Regions from separate parts of the Priestia sp. D3YE.R1 genome, predicted to be linked through region 1. Evidence: riboswitches for the same ligand, from Rfam matches in the RefSeq annotation. Region 1 holds a riboswitch; each other region holds the start of a gene.
The links. A riboswitch is a leader RNA that binds a small molecule or an ion and turns the genes downstream of it on or off. The one in region 1 is predicted to bind S-adenosylmethionine.

Region 1 (5,370 bases):
ATGTTCTAAATAATCAATTTACAATAGAATACATGAAACCAATCATTTATCAACTGCATGAGTATATTGCTCCATATGTATTAAAAGATCCTTACGTAAAAGATAACTTAGAGCAATTTTATAAAGAACCCGAATTTATGCTGTCTTTTATAAAAGAACGAACAGCGTATATTAAAAATAACCTTTTGACTCTTTAAAAATGGATAGATTTATAGGCAACAGTGGATTTTGTTAATAATAGGCAAATGCAGGAAATCAATAGCTGTACATGATACGTATATATACAGTATGAATGACCAATAAGGATAACTAATAAGGAGGAAAAACAATGAGTAACTATTACTATGGCCAAGAACAAGAGCAAAATCAAAATCCACGCCAAAAATCAAGCCAAAAACGCAGCCGAAATATACAAATGCCTGATAAAGGCTATTCTTCTCACTTCAAACCCCTAAAAGGAAGAGTGGTGACTGTTTATCGTGGAGGACCTGAATCTAAAACAGGTTATTTGGTTGACGTGCAGTCAGACTATTTAATCTTAGCAGTGGAAAGCAATAATAACAATAATAACAATAATGGTGAAAATAACAATCAAAACAATCAAAACAACCAAAATAATAATCAGCAAGAATATACACTTGTATATTATCACTTAGCGCATGTAAAAAGTATTACTGAAGATACTATGTCAAATTCGGCACAAACGTTTACCGGAATTAGCACAGAATTAGAATTGTATCGAGGAAAAACTTTTGCAGGAACTTTATCATTGATGAAAACTAAATATGTGCAGGTTAACCAAGGTGGGCCTGAGAAAAAAGCAGGTCAACTTCTTGATGTCTTAGGTTCATTTGAATCTGCTTATATAGTATTACTCACAGAGGACGACGGTATCATCTATATTAATACTGAACACGTTAAGAGTGTGAGTGAATATCAAAACAACAATGGAGATCAAACTACTCAATCTGCAAATGAACTCTTAGTGAGTCAAGAACCAGAATATATGAAATCTAAAAGCTTTAACGATCTTTTTGCTCACCTTTCCCATAAATGGGTATCAATCAATAATGGAGGACCTGAAGCTGTAGAGGGCGTGCTAGTACAAAGCCGAAATGGTACATTTACACTTGTGCAGAATAATCAAGTATTACGCTTACAGCCGAGACATGTTAAAACCATTTGTGTAGGAGCAAAAGGGGCTTTTAAGCAAAACGATAACAATCAAAACAATGAGGAAACAGAAGAAAATGGAGAGACTGAAGCTGCAAAGTCTACAGAAGAACGTACAGGAAGCCGCACAGGTGGACGTACAGGACGCCGTACGGGAGGGCGCACAGATGATCGCTCTCGAGGACGCCGCACGGGAGGACGCACAGGGGATCGTTCTCGAGGACGCCGTACGGGTTCACGCTCTTCAGCACCGGCAGAGAAAGTTATTAAAACGAAAAATTATCGTTGGAAAGCATGATGAAATGGAACATAAAAGGTGCTTATAAAGCACCTTTTCTATCATATAGGAAAAAGGAGGAGAATGAGAATGAGTATGAATCATTATATCAATAAAATTGTGGAGTTAGATATTTCAGGTAAAACGACATTTGTTGGCAGACTTATTGATCTTGGATTAGATATTATGGTTTTGTATAATGGACATGATTATTTGTATATTCCTCTTTTACACATGCATGGTTTGCGGGAAGTATCGGAAGAAGACTATACGGTTTTACGTGAAATAGAAGAGAACTTAATAGAAGAAAGTCAGCGGATTTCTTATCGTAATATTTTACAGCAGGCAAAAGGGAAGTTTATTGAAATTTATGTAACGGGAGGGAAATCATTGCATGGCTATATTACAAGCGTGCTGAATGATTATCTTGTATTTTATTCTCCAGTGTATAAGAATGTCTTTGTTTCTCTGCATCATTTGAAATGGCTTACCCCTTACAGTAATGAGTTAACCCCTTATTCTTTAAGTGACAAAGAGCTGCCAGTAAGGCCCGCCTCTGCACCTTTTGTCAGAAACTTTGAAGAGCAGCTTAAAAAATATGAAAATCAACTGGTCGTATTAGATTTAGGGGATCAATCAGAAAAAATTGGCGTACTTAAAGAAGTTTCTAATAATATTGTTGAACTAATTACGGCAAATGGAGAAAGTATGTATTGGAAGCTAGCTCATGTAAAATCTGTGCACTTGCCTTAGAAAAAGAGACCTCGGTGTCGTCTCTTTTTTTATGTGCTTATCAGGACAAGTATATTGAATAAACAAATGAGATGATTTAAATTTTTTAGAAAATTATGTTGACAATAAAGAAAATCTTTATTAAAGTTAGTAACAACAAACGTTAACCACCAACAATTATATAGAACTCTTATCAAGAGTGGCGGAGGGACTGGCCCTGCGATGCCCGGCAACCATCAAATGAAACATTCATTTGAACGGTGCTAATTCCTGTGGAACATCAGTATTGTTCTAACAGATGAGAGAAATCGTGTATAAACGAACACTCTTCCATCTGTGAAGAGTGTTTTTTATTTTGAGTTAAGGAGAGAAATAGATGAAAATTGAAACTTTATTAGTTCGTTCAGGAGTAGGTCGTGACCCTTCAACAGGTTCTATTACAACACCCATTTACCAAGCATCAACATTTGCTCATCCTGCTTTAGGGCAAAGTACAGGATTTGACTATGCGCGTACGGCAAATCCTACTCGTACAGCATTGGAAGAAGCAATTGCTGCTTTAGAAAAAGGCGAAGTAGGAGTAGCATTCGCTTCAGGAATGGCGGGTGTAATGGCAGTTTTAGCACTATTTAAAAACGGAGATCATTTAATTGTATCAGAGGATTTATACGGAGGAACGTACCGAGTACTAAATGAAATCTTTTCAGAGCAAGGAATTACTGTTTCGTACGTCAACACAGCCCATCTCGAGCAAGTGAAAGATGCGCTTCGTCCCAATACGAAAGCTGTATTTATTGAAACACCTACAAATCCAATGATGCACGTAACTGATTTGCCAGAAGCAATTGCGTTAGCTAAACAGCATGATTTGCTTACGATCGTTGACAATACATTCATGTCCCCTTACTATCAGCGTCCTTTAGAGCTTGGAGCAGATATCGTGATACATAGTGCGAGCAAATACATTGGAGGTCATAATGATGTAGTTGCTGGTCTTGTAGTCGCTCGATGTAGTAGCTTAGGAGAAAGAATTCGTTTTTATCAAAATGCAGCTGGGGCAATCTTAGGTCCACAAGATAGCTGGCTGTTATTGCGCGGTGTTAAAACGCTAGCGCTTCGTATGGAAAAGCATAACGAAAACGCACTGAAAATTGCAAAGTGGCTTACTGCTCATGATCTCGTGGAAAAAGTGTATTACCCTGGTCTTGAAACACATCCGGGCTATGAAATCATGAAGAAACAAGCAACTGGATTTGGAGGCATGATTTCTTTTGCTGTCTCACACCCTGACATCGTGTCCACGCTTTTGGAAAATGTCAAAGTTATTACATTTGCAGAAAGCTTAGGAGGCGTGGAAAGTTTAATGACATTCCCAGCTCGTCAAACACACGCTGACATTCCGGAGGAAATTCGAAACCGTGTCGGAGTAACAAACTGTTTACTGCGATTATCTGTTGGAATTGAGCACGCAGATGATTTAATTAAAGATTTGAAGGAGGCATTTGATGCATACCAACAATAATAAACATAGATTTGGTACGAACTTAATTCATGCAAATACAGGAATTGACGGTCATTTTGGAGCAGTTAACGTACCTATTTATCAGGTATCTACATTTAACCAAGAAGATGAGACGAACAACGGCCGCTATGACTATTCTCGTTCAGGAAATCCAACTCGTGAGGCTTTAGAAAACACCATTGCTCAGCTAGAAAATGGATACGCTGGCTTTGCTTTTTCGTCAGGTATGGCTGCTATCTCATCGGTGTTATCTATTTTTGAATCAGGGGATGAAATTTTAGTTTCACACGATACGTACGGCGGGACATATCGTGTATTAACACGATTATTTTCAAAGTTTGGTATCAAAACAACTTTTGTTGATACAACGAAGGTTGAAAAAGTAGAAGAAGCTATCACAAAAGATACGAAGGCTATTTATATCGAAAGCCCTTCAAATCCATTTTTACAGGTAACGGATATTAAAGCAGTAGCAAGTTTGGCGAAAGAGCGCAATCTCCTTACAATTGTGGATAACACGTTTTTAACGCCTTATCTACAGCAGCCGATTGACCTTGGTGTAAATATTGTAATTCATAGTGCTACAAAATATATCAGCGGTCACAGTGACGTCATTGGCGGTCTAGTTGTGGTAAGCGATGAAAAGCTAGCGGAAGAAGTAAAGTTTGTACAAAATGCTTTTGGTGCTATCTTAGGACCACAGGATTGTTTTTTACTGCTTCGAGGCATTAAGACATTAAAAGTTCGTTTAGATCAACAGTTAAAAACAGCGCTGCAGTTTGCAAAGTGGCTTGAAGAACAATCTCTAGTGAGCCGTGTATACTACCCAGGTTTAAAAAGTCATCCAGACCACAAACTCATTTCAGAACAAGCAAATGGATACGGAGCTATGATTTCTTTCCAAGTACAGGATGAAAAAGTAGCACGACATATTTTGCAAGGAGTCAAATTGGCTTCAATCGGCGTTAGTCTAGGTGCAGTTGAATCCATTCTAACGCATCCTGCAACAATGTCTCATGCAAGTATCCCAAAAGAAGTACGTGAAGAAAAAGGAATTACTGATTCACTTCTTCGCCTTTCAGTAGGGTTAGAGGAATTCGAGGATTTGAAGCAAGACTTTAACGCTGTTTTTCAAAGCTTAGAAGAAAAAGCGTTAATTAAATAAAAAAAGGACTTCCATCAAGGAAGTCCTTTTTCTTGTTATATACAGCTATCTAAAAGGTCTGTGTATAGGGACGTAAGCGCAACTTTTTCATCAGAGGAAAGACTGCTGTTTAGAATTCTTTTGATGCCAAGATGATATTTTACATACGGTGTTTGCCGAACGCGTGGATGAGTCATTTCATCTTTTAAATCTTTCAGAATGGCTTCGTGAAGCTGATCTTCACTTGCCATGGCTTGTTTAGAAGCGAACGAACGGTTCAACCATAGGGTCTGATAAGCTGCTAGTAAATGTTCAGAAGTCATTGTGCAAAGAGCTCCTTTAGATTAGTTTCTTCATTATAATAATCTATAGTTTACCATAAGTATTAATACGTGTACGTAACTTTTACAGAAGCAGATACAGTCAAGGACTGAGCTTGAATAGGGGGAGAGGCTGCTAATAACTTAGGCGAGGAGCCAGATGACTGATAGACGGGTCCTTCTTCGATTAAAATAGGAATTT
Region 2 (5,370 bases), 120 kb from region 1:
GATATCATGCACGTCGCCTTTAACCGTTGCAAGAATCACTTTGCCTTTTCCAGAATCATTTTCAGTTGCTTCCATATGAGGTTCTAAAAAGGCAACGGATGCTTTCATAACTTCCGCACTTTGAAGCACTTCTGCTACAATCAACTGGTTGTCATTAAACAAACGTCCGACTTCCGCCATTCCCTCCATAAGCGGTCCGTTAATAATATCTAACGGATCATCATATTGAGCTAAAGCCTGTTCTAAATCAGGAAGCAATCCTTCTTTTGTACCTTCGACAATATACATTGCCAATCGTTCTTCGAGTGTTAACGTAGAAATTTCTACTTTTGCTTCTTTCTTTTTATCACGATAAAAGTCGGTAAACGTGCTTAGCGTTTCATCAGTTGTGTTAAATAATAACGCATTAGCAAGCTCAATTTCAGCTTCTGGAATAGAAGCATAGCGCTCTAATTTTTCGGTATTAACAATGGCATAATCGAGTCCAGCCTGCGTACAGTGATAAAGGTAAACGGCATTCAGTACTTCACGTCCGACTGGAGGAAGACCGAATGACACATTACTTACGCCAAGAATGGTCAGGCAATCAGGCAGGGCTTCTTTAATCATTTTAATTCCCTTAACTGTTTCTTCAGCAGAACCAATATATTGTTCATCACCGGTCCCTACAGGAAACACAAGAGGGTCAAAAATAATATCTTTTGGATTAAAGCCATGTTTTTCAACAAGCAAATCATGTGAGCGTTTAGCAATCTCTACTTTTCGTTCTGCAGTAACGGCCATGCCTGTTTCATCGATTGTACCGACAACCAGAGCTGCACCGAATTTTTTTACTAGCGGTAAGATTGCATCAAAACGCTCTTCACCATCTTCTAGGTTAATGGAGTTAATAATAACCTTACCTTGTGAGTACGTTAAAGCTTTTTCAATAACTTTCTCGTCGGTTGAATCGATTACAAGAGGAACCTTCACTTTTTTTACAACTTCTTGAATAAATTCCTCCATGTCTTCCATTTCTTCACGGTCTGGATCTGCTAAGCAAATATCGATAACGTGAGCACCATTTTTAACTTGAGCACGCGCAATTTCAGATGCTTCTTCAATTTTTCCTTCCGCAATCAGACGCTTGAACTTGCGAGAACCGATTACATTCGTACGTTCTCCCACAAAAAGAGGGCGCATAGAATCGTCATATACAAGTGGTTCAATACCGGTGACAGCATGGTTATGCTCGGAGCGATCAAGCGAACGAGGCGCAACCTCTTTTACCGCTTCAACCAGTGCTTTAATATGAGCAGGCGTTGTACCACAGCATCCGCCTACAAAGTTCAGCCAGCCTTTATCAGCAAACCCTTTAATTTTTTGAGCAAGCAGCTCAGGGGATTCATGATAATTGCCTTCTTCATCCGGAAGTCCAGCGTTTGGATAACAGCTAACTGCTGAAGTAGCTAGGTTTGAAAGAGAGCGAATATGATCTGTCATAAATTCAGGGCCTGTCGCGCAGTTAAGTCCGACTGAAAGAGGCTTCATGTGTTCCAGTGATAAGTAAAAAGATTCGATATCTTGACCAGCGAGAGTTGTTCCCATAGGCTCAATTGTTCCTGAAATCATAATCGGAACTTCTATTTTTAGTTTTTCAAACGCCGCTGTAATACCTAAAAATGCGGCTTTTACGTTCAGCATGTCTTGGCAGGTTTCGACTAGAAGTAAGTCAACGCCGCCGTCTAACAAACCCCGAACTTGCTCTTCGTACGATTCTACTAGCTCAGGGAATGTAATACCTCCGGTAACAGAGAGAGTTTTAGTGGTAGGACCGATAGCTCCAGCTACGAACCTAGGCCATTCGGGAGTTGAATATTTATCGCGGGCTGCACAAGCAAGCTTCACAGCTTCGATATTCAATTCATACGCCAAGTGGCCTAAATCGTATTCATCAAGTACGGTAGATGTTGAGCCAAACGTATTGGTTTCAATGATGTCAGCACCTGCTGCAAAGTACTCTTCATGAATGCGCTGAATCACATGAGGCGCTGTACGGGTCAAATATTCGTTACAGCCTTCATATTCTTCGCCGCCAAAATCTTCAGCGGTTAAATCAGCATCTTGAATCATCGTTCCCATTGCTCCATCGATGACGAGTATTCGCTTCTTTAGTTGTTGTTCGATAAGTGAGCTCATTTATATCTTCCTTTCTGATGTAACGAGTTGCTTGTCATGAATATAGCGTGTTAGAATTTCGGTCATTTCATAGCGCATAAACGGCGTAATTAAGTAAATACCGTCAAATAACTCATATGCTGTATCAATTAAGTTTTTTGCAATCGCAAGGCCTTCGACTTCGCCGCGAATCCGGTCATTTCCCGTTGCGTCCATGCGTTCTAGAATATCTTCTGATAATTTAATTCCAGGTACTTCATGGTGAATAAATCGAGCATTTCTTGCGCTTGTTAACGGCATGATCCCGATGTATACCGGTGTTGTTAAATGTTTGGTTGCTTCATATACCTCTTCAATTTGCTTAGTTGAATAGAGAGGTTGAGTAATGAAATAGTGAGCCCCGCAGTCGATTTTCTTTTCCAAACGCTGAACGGCTCGGTCTAAGTGACGCACGTTTGGGTTAAAGGCAGCTGCAATGGAAAAATTGGTTTTTTGACCAAGCGGTTTGCCGGAATAAGATAGTCCTTCATTAAACTGAGCAATTAAACTAATCAAGTCAAATGAAGATAAATCGTAGACCGAAGTGGCGCCAGGGAAATCGCCAACTTTTGACGGATCACCGGTAATTGCAAGCACTTGATTCATTCCTAACGTATGAAGTCCCATTAAATGAGACTGAAGTCCAATTAAATTTCGGTCGCGACAGGTAATATGAATAAGCGGTCGTGCTTTTGTTTCTTGCTGCATCAGTGTTGCCATTGCTAAGTTGCTGATGCGAGGTGAGGCTAGAGAATTATCAGCTAATGTAATAGCATCTACTCCGACTTTATCAAGTGCTTTTGCGCCTTCTAAAAATTTCGTCGGACCAAGCTGTTTAGGAGGATCTAGCTCAACGATAACCGAGCGGCGTTTCTTCACAATTTCGTGCATATGAGGTTTATCCTGCTGCTCACGCTCTTGAACCGTAACGGCTGGTCTCATTTTAACGACTTTGCTTGTAATCGGAGGCAGGTCTTTTAAAGCAGACGACATTGCGCGTACGTGAGCTGGTGTTGTACCGCAGCATCCTCCAATTAAGCGAACCCCTTGTTCGCGGAATAAACGCGCGCTTTCTACAAAGTAGTCTTCATTCGTTTCATATTCCAGCTTTCCTTCCACATACGCCGGAAGGCTGGCGTTAGGGTAAGCAGATAAGAAAGCACGATCGGGAAGCGGTACTTCTTCAAGAGACTGAATCATATGATAAGGACCTAAACGGCAGTTAAGTCCGACAACATCTGCTCCTAACTCTTCTAATTCTTTTAATGCATCTGCTAAAGGACGGCCATCTTGCAGTACGCCGATATCATGCAGGGAAACGTGGGTAATAATAGGCTTATCCGTTTCTTTTCTCGCCAGGGTAAGAACGGTCTTTAATTCTTCAAAATCATAGTATGTTTCAAATAAAAGGCCATCCACGCCTTCATTTAAAAGCCAAAACATTTGTTCACGAATGCTTCGCTTAACCTCTTCTAAACTAATAGCGTTTTTTTGGAAAGAACGAATTCCGCCGAGTGTACCAACTACGTAAGCCTGATCTTTTGCAGCTTGTTTCGCTAATTTTACACCAGCAACATTGATATCTTTGACTGAATCTTCTAATCCATAACGGGCAAGTTTTTGATAATTAGCAGCGTACGTATTTGTTTGAATAACGTTTGCACCAGCTTCTACATAGGCTCTGTGAATACGAGAAACCTCTTCTGGTTTGGTGATGTTTAGTTCTTCAAAGCAGCTGTCAATACCGTGTGAGTAAAGGAGGGTACCAGTGGCACCATCCCCAATTAAAATTTTAGACTTTAAATCTTCAAGTAACCCCATGTCAAAACCTCCTTAAATTGTTCCGCTTCTATTTCACGAGTGATTCGTTTTATGCAATATGCCGATAAAATAGAAAAAGTCTTCTTAAGAAGAAGACTTTTTTCGCCTTCTTATCTTCCAAGCAATAAATTGCTTGCTGGATTTAGCACCATGTCTCTAACGACTGGTTGCTGAGGTTTCAAAGGGCCAGTCCCTCCACCTCTCATGATAAGAATCAATTGTATATAATTGAAACATATTTTTTTAAATAGAAAGAATACTTATTTAATAATTTATCTGATTTTTAGAAATTATACAACAGTAAATTGTGAATTTCCAGCAAATATTGAGGAAAATTTAAAAGCTAAAGGGAAAATATCCGTATATTTTGTTTGAAAATGACTGTTATGTTAGGGGTTAAGGAGTTTTTTGTGAGAAATACAAAAAGAAAATGAAAAATAAAAAATAAACGAAAAGGCACCAGCGCTGGGAGATGCGTCGATTTATACGTAAAAAGGCTCGTCTTTTTTTTATCGCTTCTACATATAGTGAACTATGAAGGGTAGAAGGGTGATGGGCATGAAAAGGTGGAAACTCACGCTGCAGGTTGCTGCTACGTATGTAGGCACCGTTGTAGGAGCCGGTTTTGCAACAGGCAAGGAAATCGTTCAATTTTTTACACAGTACGGGGAACTTGGAATGGTTGGAATTTTGGTCAGCGGCTTGTTTTTTATTTGGCTAGGTTCGAAAATGATGCTGCTTTCGCACGCAATTGGGGCTTCTTCTTATCAGCAGCTTAATACATATTTATTTGGTGATGTGCTTGGAAAAGTTGTAAACGGTGTAATGATTGTCATTTTATTTGGAGTAACTTCAGTCATGCTAGCGAGTACGGGGGCAATAGGAAAAGAACAGTTCGGGCTGTGGCCTCCTGTTGGGATGATTTTTACAATTGTTTTAACTTATATATTTATCGCAAGGGGAATTAACGGTATTTTAATGGTTAATTCTCTTGTTGTCCCGATGATGCTTTCATTTGCTTTTATCATTTTTGTGCCAAATATCAGCTATTTCTCACTGATTCAAACGAAGCCGGATTTAACGCTCGTCACACAGTGGAAGTGGGCGGTTAGTCCCTTTTTATACATTTCCCTAAATCTAGCTTTGGCTCAGGCCGTTTTGGTTCCATTAGGAAGTTCCGTGAAAGATAGGAGCGTGATTAAAAAAGGGGCCGTAATAGGAGGATGCGTACTTACGTTTATGCTTGTTTCTACTCATCTTGCCCTTTCCAATTTGCCTTATTCATTTCAACTTGATATTCCGATGAGTGCCGTTGTTAAAAATATCTCAGCGTGGGTGAATGTTTTATTTACG
Region 3 (5,370 bases), on a different contig from region 1:
GTAGGAAATGAGCCGTTAGATCAAGAAAAAATGCTTGTGCAAAACGGGAAGAAAATTGCGCTCTTGCTTTTGGGATTAGCTGCACAAAAGTATGGCAAAGAATTAGAGAAAGAACAAGAAATTCTCGTTAATATTTCCGATATGATCAGTAACGTATATGCAATGGAATCTACTGTTTTACGTACTGAAAAAGCCATTTCCAAAACAGGAGCAGATCAGAATAGCTTAAAATTAAAGTATACTCAAGTATTTTGCCAAGAAGCATTTAATCGAATCGAAGCAGATGCAAAAGAAACGTTAATTGGCGTTGAACAAGGTGATACGCTTAGAGTTATGCTTTCGTCTCTTCGCAAGTTAACGCGCTATACACCAATCAATGTGATTAGCGTAAAGCGTGAGATTGCGAAAACGCTTCTAGAAGTAGAGAAGTTCACAGTTTAAGGAAAAAGGAGCTCGTTTTGCGAGCTCCTTTTTGTTTAAGAAGCCTCTATCTAGGTAAATGATAAAGGATGTGTTAAAATACGAAAAAAGCTTAAAATAAAGGGTGGTTGACGAAATGTCATTATTTTTTTATTCATATCCAAAGTGTGGGACGTGCCGAAAAGCAAAGAAGTGGCTGGATGATAACGGAGTAGCGTATGAAGAAATTCATATTGTAGAAAACCCGCCAACAAAAGAGCAGCTGCAGTCTTATTATGAGAACAGCGGCTTAGAATTAAAAAAATTCTTTAATACAAGCGGTAAAAAATATCGCGAATTAGGGCTTAAAGATAAAGTAAGCAGTGCAAGTGAAGATGAACTTCTGTCTATTCTTGCGTCAGATGGCATGTTAATTAAGCGTCCGCTGCTAACAGATGGACAAAAAGTAACGCTTGGTTTCAAAGAAGAGCAGTTTGAAGACGTGTGGAAGTGAGTTTTCAAATAGAAAATTTTTACCTTTTACGTTACACTGTTAATAGGAAGTTATTTTAGGTTGTAGAAAGTGTTCTCCACGTTGAAGGCGCTTTTTATATAAACAAATTACGATACATATTTTGGAGGGATTAAGATGAATACACCAAAAGATTTGCGTTATTCTGAAGAGCATGAATGGGTAAAAACAGAAGGAGACGTTGTCCGCGTAGGTATTACACATTTCGCTCAAGCTGAGCTTGGAGACATCGTATTCGTTGAACTGCCAGAAGTAGGAGCAACAGTAGAGGCTGACGAGCCGTTTGGCAGCGTTGAATCAGTAAAAACAGTTTCTGAGCTCTATGCACCAATTAGCGGTGAAGTTGTAGCAGTAAACGACAACTTAAGCGATAGCCCTGAACTGGTTAATGATTCTCCATACGAAGAAGCATGGATGATTACAATCAAACCATCTGATTCTTCTCAAGTAGACAAGCTAATGACAGCAGAGCAATACGAAGAAATGACAAACGAAGGATAATATTCCTCCATAAATTGTCTTTATGAAAAATTTTTGACTGGACACTCTATTAGTAAACAAACTAAAGGAGTGTCTTTTTATGTTTGAAAAACAAAAAATGGACGTTACAGATCGCGTTACAGCTAAATTTCATGACGGCGGTATGAAATTATATGTTGATAAGCAGCCAATTGGTGAAGTTAGTTACGGAACAAGCGGCAATGAATACCGCTTTGAAGAAGGATATTCGCAAGAAAATAATAAGTTCTACCAATATACGGACGTACAAAAAAAAGGTGAAACGCAAAAATATACAGACTGCGACGAAGAAGCAGGATGGTGCTAAACAGTGGCAACTGCCGCTGTTTTTCTTGTTTTATGGAAACAATATGGCCTGAGCTGCCTTTAAAAACAGTTCTTTCTTGCAAATTTCTTTTAAAAAACAGGTGAACTGTGATACATTAACGAATATTGTATAGCATAAAGAAATGATGTTACTATACAACTGACGATTATGGGTGATGAAAATGGGGCTAATTGGAATTGAAAAAGTAATTATTGTCGAAGGAAAATCAGATAAAAAACGTATTCAAGATATCATTCGAGAACCAATTGAGATTATTTGTACAAACGGTACGATTAGTTTATCAAAGCTGGATGAAATTATTGACTGTACGTTTAATAAAGAGGTATACATACTCGTTGACTCTGATGATTCAGGGAATAAGCTAAGAAAACAATTTAAACGAGAGCTTCCGGAAGCAGAGCATCTATATATTGATAAAATGTACCGAGAAGTTGCTGCCGCCCCTAGACATCACATAGCAACAGTATTACTGAGTGCCAATATCGATGTTAATGCAGAATTTTTAACATAAAAGGAATGAGCAACATGCAAGAATGGAGCGAAAAACAGCTTGATGATCAGTTGAAAGAAGGAGAAAGAGCGTTTATCTTTTTCCATACGCCTTTTTGCGGAACATGTCAGCTGGCAAAAAAAATGTTAACCGTGGCAGAAGCGATGCTGCCGGATGTAACCATCGGAATGAGCAATTTAAATTATATGCCTTCAAAGGCAGAATTATTTTCAATTGAAAGCGTACCTTGTTTGATCGAAGTGAAAAATGGTGAAATGGTAAAAAAACTCTACGCTTTTCATTCCATCGAGCACATACTCGAGGAGCTTCGATAATCAAACGTTTGTTTAAAATGAAAAAATGGAAAGAGAGCGAACCGTTGGGGTTGTTGAGTTCTTGGGATATTATCCCAAGAGCAAAATCTGTTGACAGCCTATCTGACACATGCTAAAATCACACTCATGAATGTTCATAAATGAATGAATATTTCCCAAAAACAAAATAATTGTTGCGAACTCTTATCAAGAGAGGTGGAGGGACTGAGCCCTGTGAAACCCGGCAACCGTCAGACTAACTGAAATGGTGCCAATTCCTGCAAAGCTATGCGCTTTGAAAGATGAGAGAAAGGATTAAATATCGAGCCTTTCTGTCATGCGCAGAGAGGCTTTTTTAATGGGGAAAATTGTTTTACGGCTTTTTCATCCTATAGGGCAACCTAACATAATTAAGTTTTTATTAAAGAAGGTGAAGAAATATGATTACATTAACAGACGTTACAAAAATTTATCAGGCTAAAAGCGGTCAAGTAACAGCTGTTGATAATGTGAATCTAACCGTTAACCAAGGTGAAATTTACGGAATTATTGGTTATAGCGGAGCGGGGAAAAGTTCTTTGATTCGCTTGCTAAACGGATTAGAAACACCAACGACAGGAACGGTCGAAGTAGCAGGTAATGATATTGGAAAAATTAAAGGCGGAAAACTCAGAAAAGCTAGACAAGAAATTAGTATGGTATTTCAACACTTTAATATTTTATGGTCGCGTACGGTGAGAGAAAATATTGCTTTTCCGTTAGAAATAGCAGGGATTTCAAAAGAAAAAAGAATGAAACGAGTAGACGAACTCATTAAGCTAGTTGGACTTGAAGGTCGTGAAAATGCTTATCCATCTCAGCTTAGCGGTGGACAAAAGCAGCGTGTTGGTATTGCTCGAGCGCTAGCGAATAATCCAAAAGTATTGCTTTGTGATGAAGCCACATCAGCGCTTGATCCTCAAACGACAGATTCTATTTTAGATCTGTTAGTAGATATTAATGAGAAGCTAGGGTTAACCATTGTATTAATTACTCATGAAATGCACGTCATTCGTAAAATTTGTCATCGAGTAGCTGTTATGGAAAATGGGGCAGTAGTAGAAGAAGGACAAGTGCTAGAAGTATTCAGAAAACCTAAGCAGCCGATTACAAAACGATTTGTTCAACAGATTTCTGAACCAGAGGAAACGTTTGAAACGATTGAACAAGTGAAAGAGCTGTATCCAAGCGGGCAAATTATTCAGCTGACGTTTGTTGGCGGAAAAGCAGAGCAACCGCTCATTACAACGATTTTAAAACAGTTTGATGTAACGATTAATATTTTACAAGGAAAGATTTCTCATACGCAAACAGGTTCATACGGAACGTTGTTCGTTCATTTAGACGGAGAATTAACAGAAGTTAAAAAAGTCATTGCATACATTCATGAGCAGCAGGTAGAAGTGGAGGTAATGATAAATGCTTGAGAAACTATTTCCAAACGTTATTTTAGACGATTTTATTCAAGCGACAAATGAAACACTATATATGACGGCTATTTCAGTTGTAGCCACATTTGTTCTAGGTATTTTATTGGGCTTGCTTTTATTTTTAACGTCCAAAGGACAGCTTTGGCAAAACAAACCTTTATATGCCATTGTGTCAGCGGTTGTAAATATCTTTCGTTCCATTCCATTCATTATTTTAATTGTTTTACTGATTCCATTTACCAAAGCATTGGTAGGAAGTATTCTAGGTGCTAATGCAGCGTTACCTGCTTTAATTGTTGGAGCAGCACCATTTTATGCGCGTCTTGTAGAAATTGGTTTGCGCGAAATTGATAAAGGTGTGATTGAAGCTGCTAAATCAATGGGAGCAACAACAAGCACCATTATTTTTAAAGTGCTGTTACCTGAATCGCTGCCAGCTTTAATTTCCGGTTTGACGGTAACAACGATTGCATTAGTCGGCTATACGGCAATGGCGGGTGTGATTGGAGCCGGAGGTCTTGGAAACCTTGCATATTTAGAAGGATTCCAGCGCAGTCATAATGACGTAACGCTAGCCGCTACAATCTTAATTTTGATTATTGTATTTATTATCCAACTTATTGGAGATGCGATTACTGCAAAAATTGATAAAAGATAAAGGGAGGATTATTTATTATGAAAAAATGGCTTTCGGCTTTAGCATTAACATCTGCACTAGTAGTAGGATTAGCTGCGTGTGGATCTAACAATGGATCAGAAGATGAAAAGAAAATTGTCGTGGGTGCATCTAATACGCCTCATGCTGAAATTTTAGAACAAGCAAAACCGATTTTAGAAAAACAAGGAATTGACTTAGAAATTAAAAAATTCCAAGATTATATCTTACCGAACACAGCTCTTGCAAACAATGAAATTGATGCAAACTACTTCCAGCACGTTCCTTATATGAATTCAGTGTTAAAAGATCACAAGGGTGAAAAAGGGTATGATTTCGTAAGTGCCGGTGCCATTCACATTGAACCAATTGGTATCTACTCTAAAAAATACAAAAGCTTAAAAGATCTTCCGAAAAACGGTACAGTTATTATGCGTGATGCGGTAGCAGAGCAAGGACGTATTTTATCGATTTTTGAAAAAGCTGGCGTGATTAAATTAAAGCCAGGCGTAAAGAAAATAGATGCACAAATTAAAGATATTGTAGAAAACCCTAAAAATTTAAAATTTAAAGCCGATGTTGAAGGCGGATTGTTACCTCAAATGTACAAAAATAATGAAGGTGACGCTGTTGTTATCAATGCTAACTATGCTATCGATGCTGG

Region 2: it holds a riboswitch for S-adenosylmethionine, as region 1 does, so the genes downstream of both, ACOZIR_RS15755 (bifunctional homocysteine S-methyltransferase/methylenetetrahydrofolate reductase) here and ACOZIR_RS16370 (trans-sulfuration enzyme family protein) in region 1, are expected to answer to the same signal.
Region 3: it holds a riboswitch for S-adenosylmethionine, as region 1 does, so the genes downstream of both, ACOZIR_RS22865 (methionine ABC transporter ATP-binding protein) here and ACOZIR_RS16370 (trans-sulfuration enzyme family protein) in region 1, are expected to answer to the same signal.

What each region holds. Positions count from the first base shown of each region.
Region 1 is NZ_JBLTHW010000002.1:818,475-823,844, forward strand. Features, by position in the region: gene ACOZIR_RS16355 (CotH kinase family protein) at 1-197, shown strand, start outside; gene ACOZIR_RS16360 (spore coat protein) at 416-1,471, shown strand; gene ACOZIR_RS16365 (hypothetical protein) at 1,541-2,203, shown strand; SAM riboswitch class I at 2,370-2,487, shown strand; gene ACOZIR_RS16370 (trans-sulfuration enzyme family protein) at 2,559-3,704, shown strand; gene ACOZIR_RS16375 (trans-sulfuration enzyme family protein) at 3,688-4,869, shown strand; gene ACOZIR_RS16380 (hypothetical protein) at 4,905-5,171, opposite strand; gene ACOZIR_RS16385 (SIMPL domain-containing protein) at 5,234-5,370, opposite strand, start outside.
Region 2 is NZ_JBLTHW010000002.1:701,820-707,189, forward strand. Features, by position in the region: gene metH (methionine synthase) at 1-2,178, opposite strand, end outside; gene ACOZIR_RS15755 (bifunctional homocysteine S-methyltransferase/methylenetetrahydrofolate reductase) at 2,179-4,017, opposite strand; SAM riboswitch class I at 4,125-4,231, opposite strand; gene ACOZIR_RS15760 (amino acid/polyamine transporter II) at 4,576-5,370, shown strand, end outside.
Region 3 is NZ_JBLTHW010000004.1:233,331-238,700, forward strand. Features, by position in the region: gene ACOZIR_RS22835 (acyl-CoA dehydrogenase family protein) at 1-441, shown strand, start outside; gene ACOZIR_RS22840 (arsenate reductase family protein) at 557-913, shown strand; gene gcvH (glycine cleavage system protein GcvH) at 1,049-1,432, shown strand; gene ACOZIR_RS22850 (YusG family protein) at 1,512-1,757, shown strand; gene ACOZIR_RS22855 (toprim domain-containing protein) at 1,939-2,289, shown strand; gene ACOZIR_RS22860 (thioredoxin family protein) at 2,304-2,603, shown strand; SAM riboswitch class I at 2,784-2,891, shown strand; gene ACOZIR_RS22865 (methionine ABC transporter ATP-binding protein) at 3,023-4,048, shown strand; gene ACOZIR_RS22870 (methionine ABC transporter permease) at 4,041-4,709, shown strand; gene ACOZIR_RS22875 (MetQ/NlpA family ABC transporter substrate-binding protein) at 4,727-5,370, shown strand, end outside.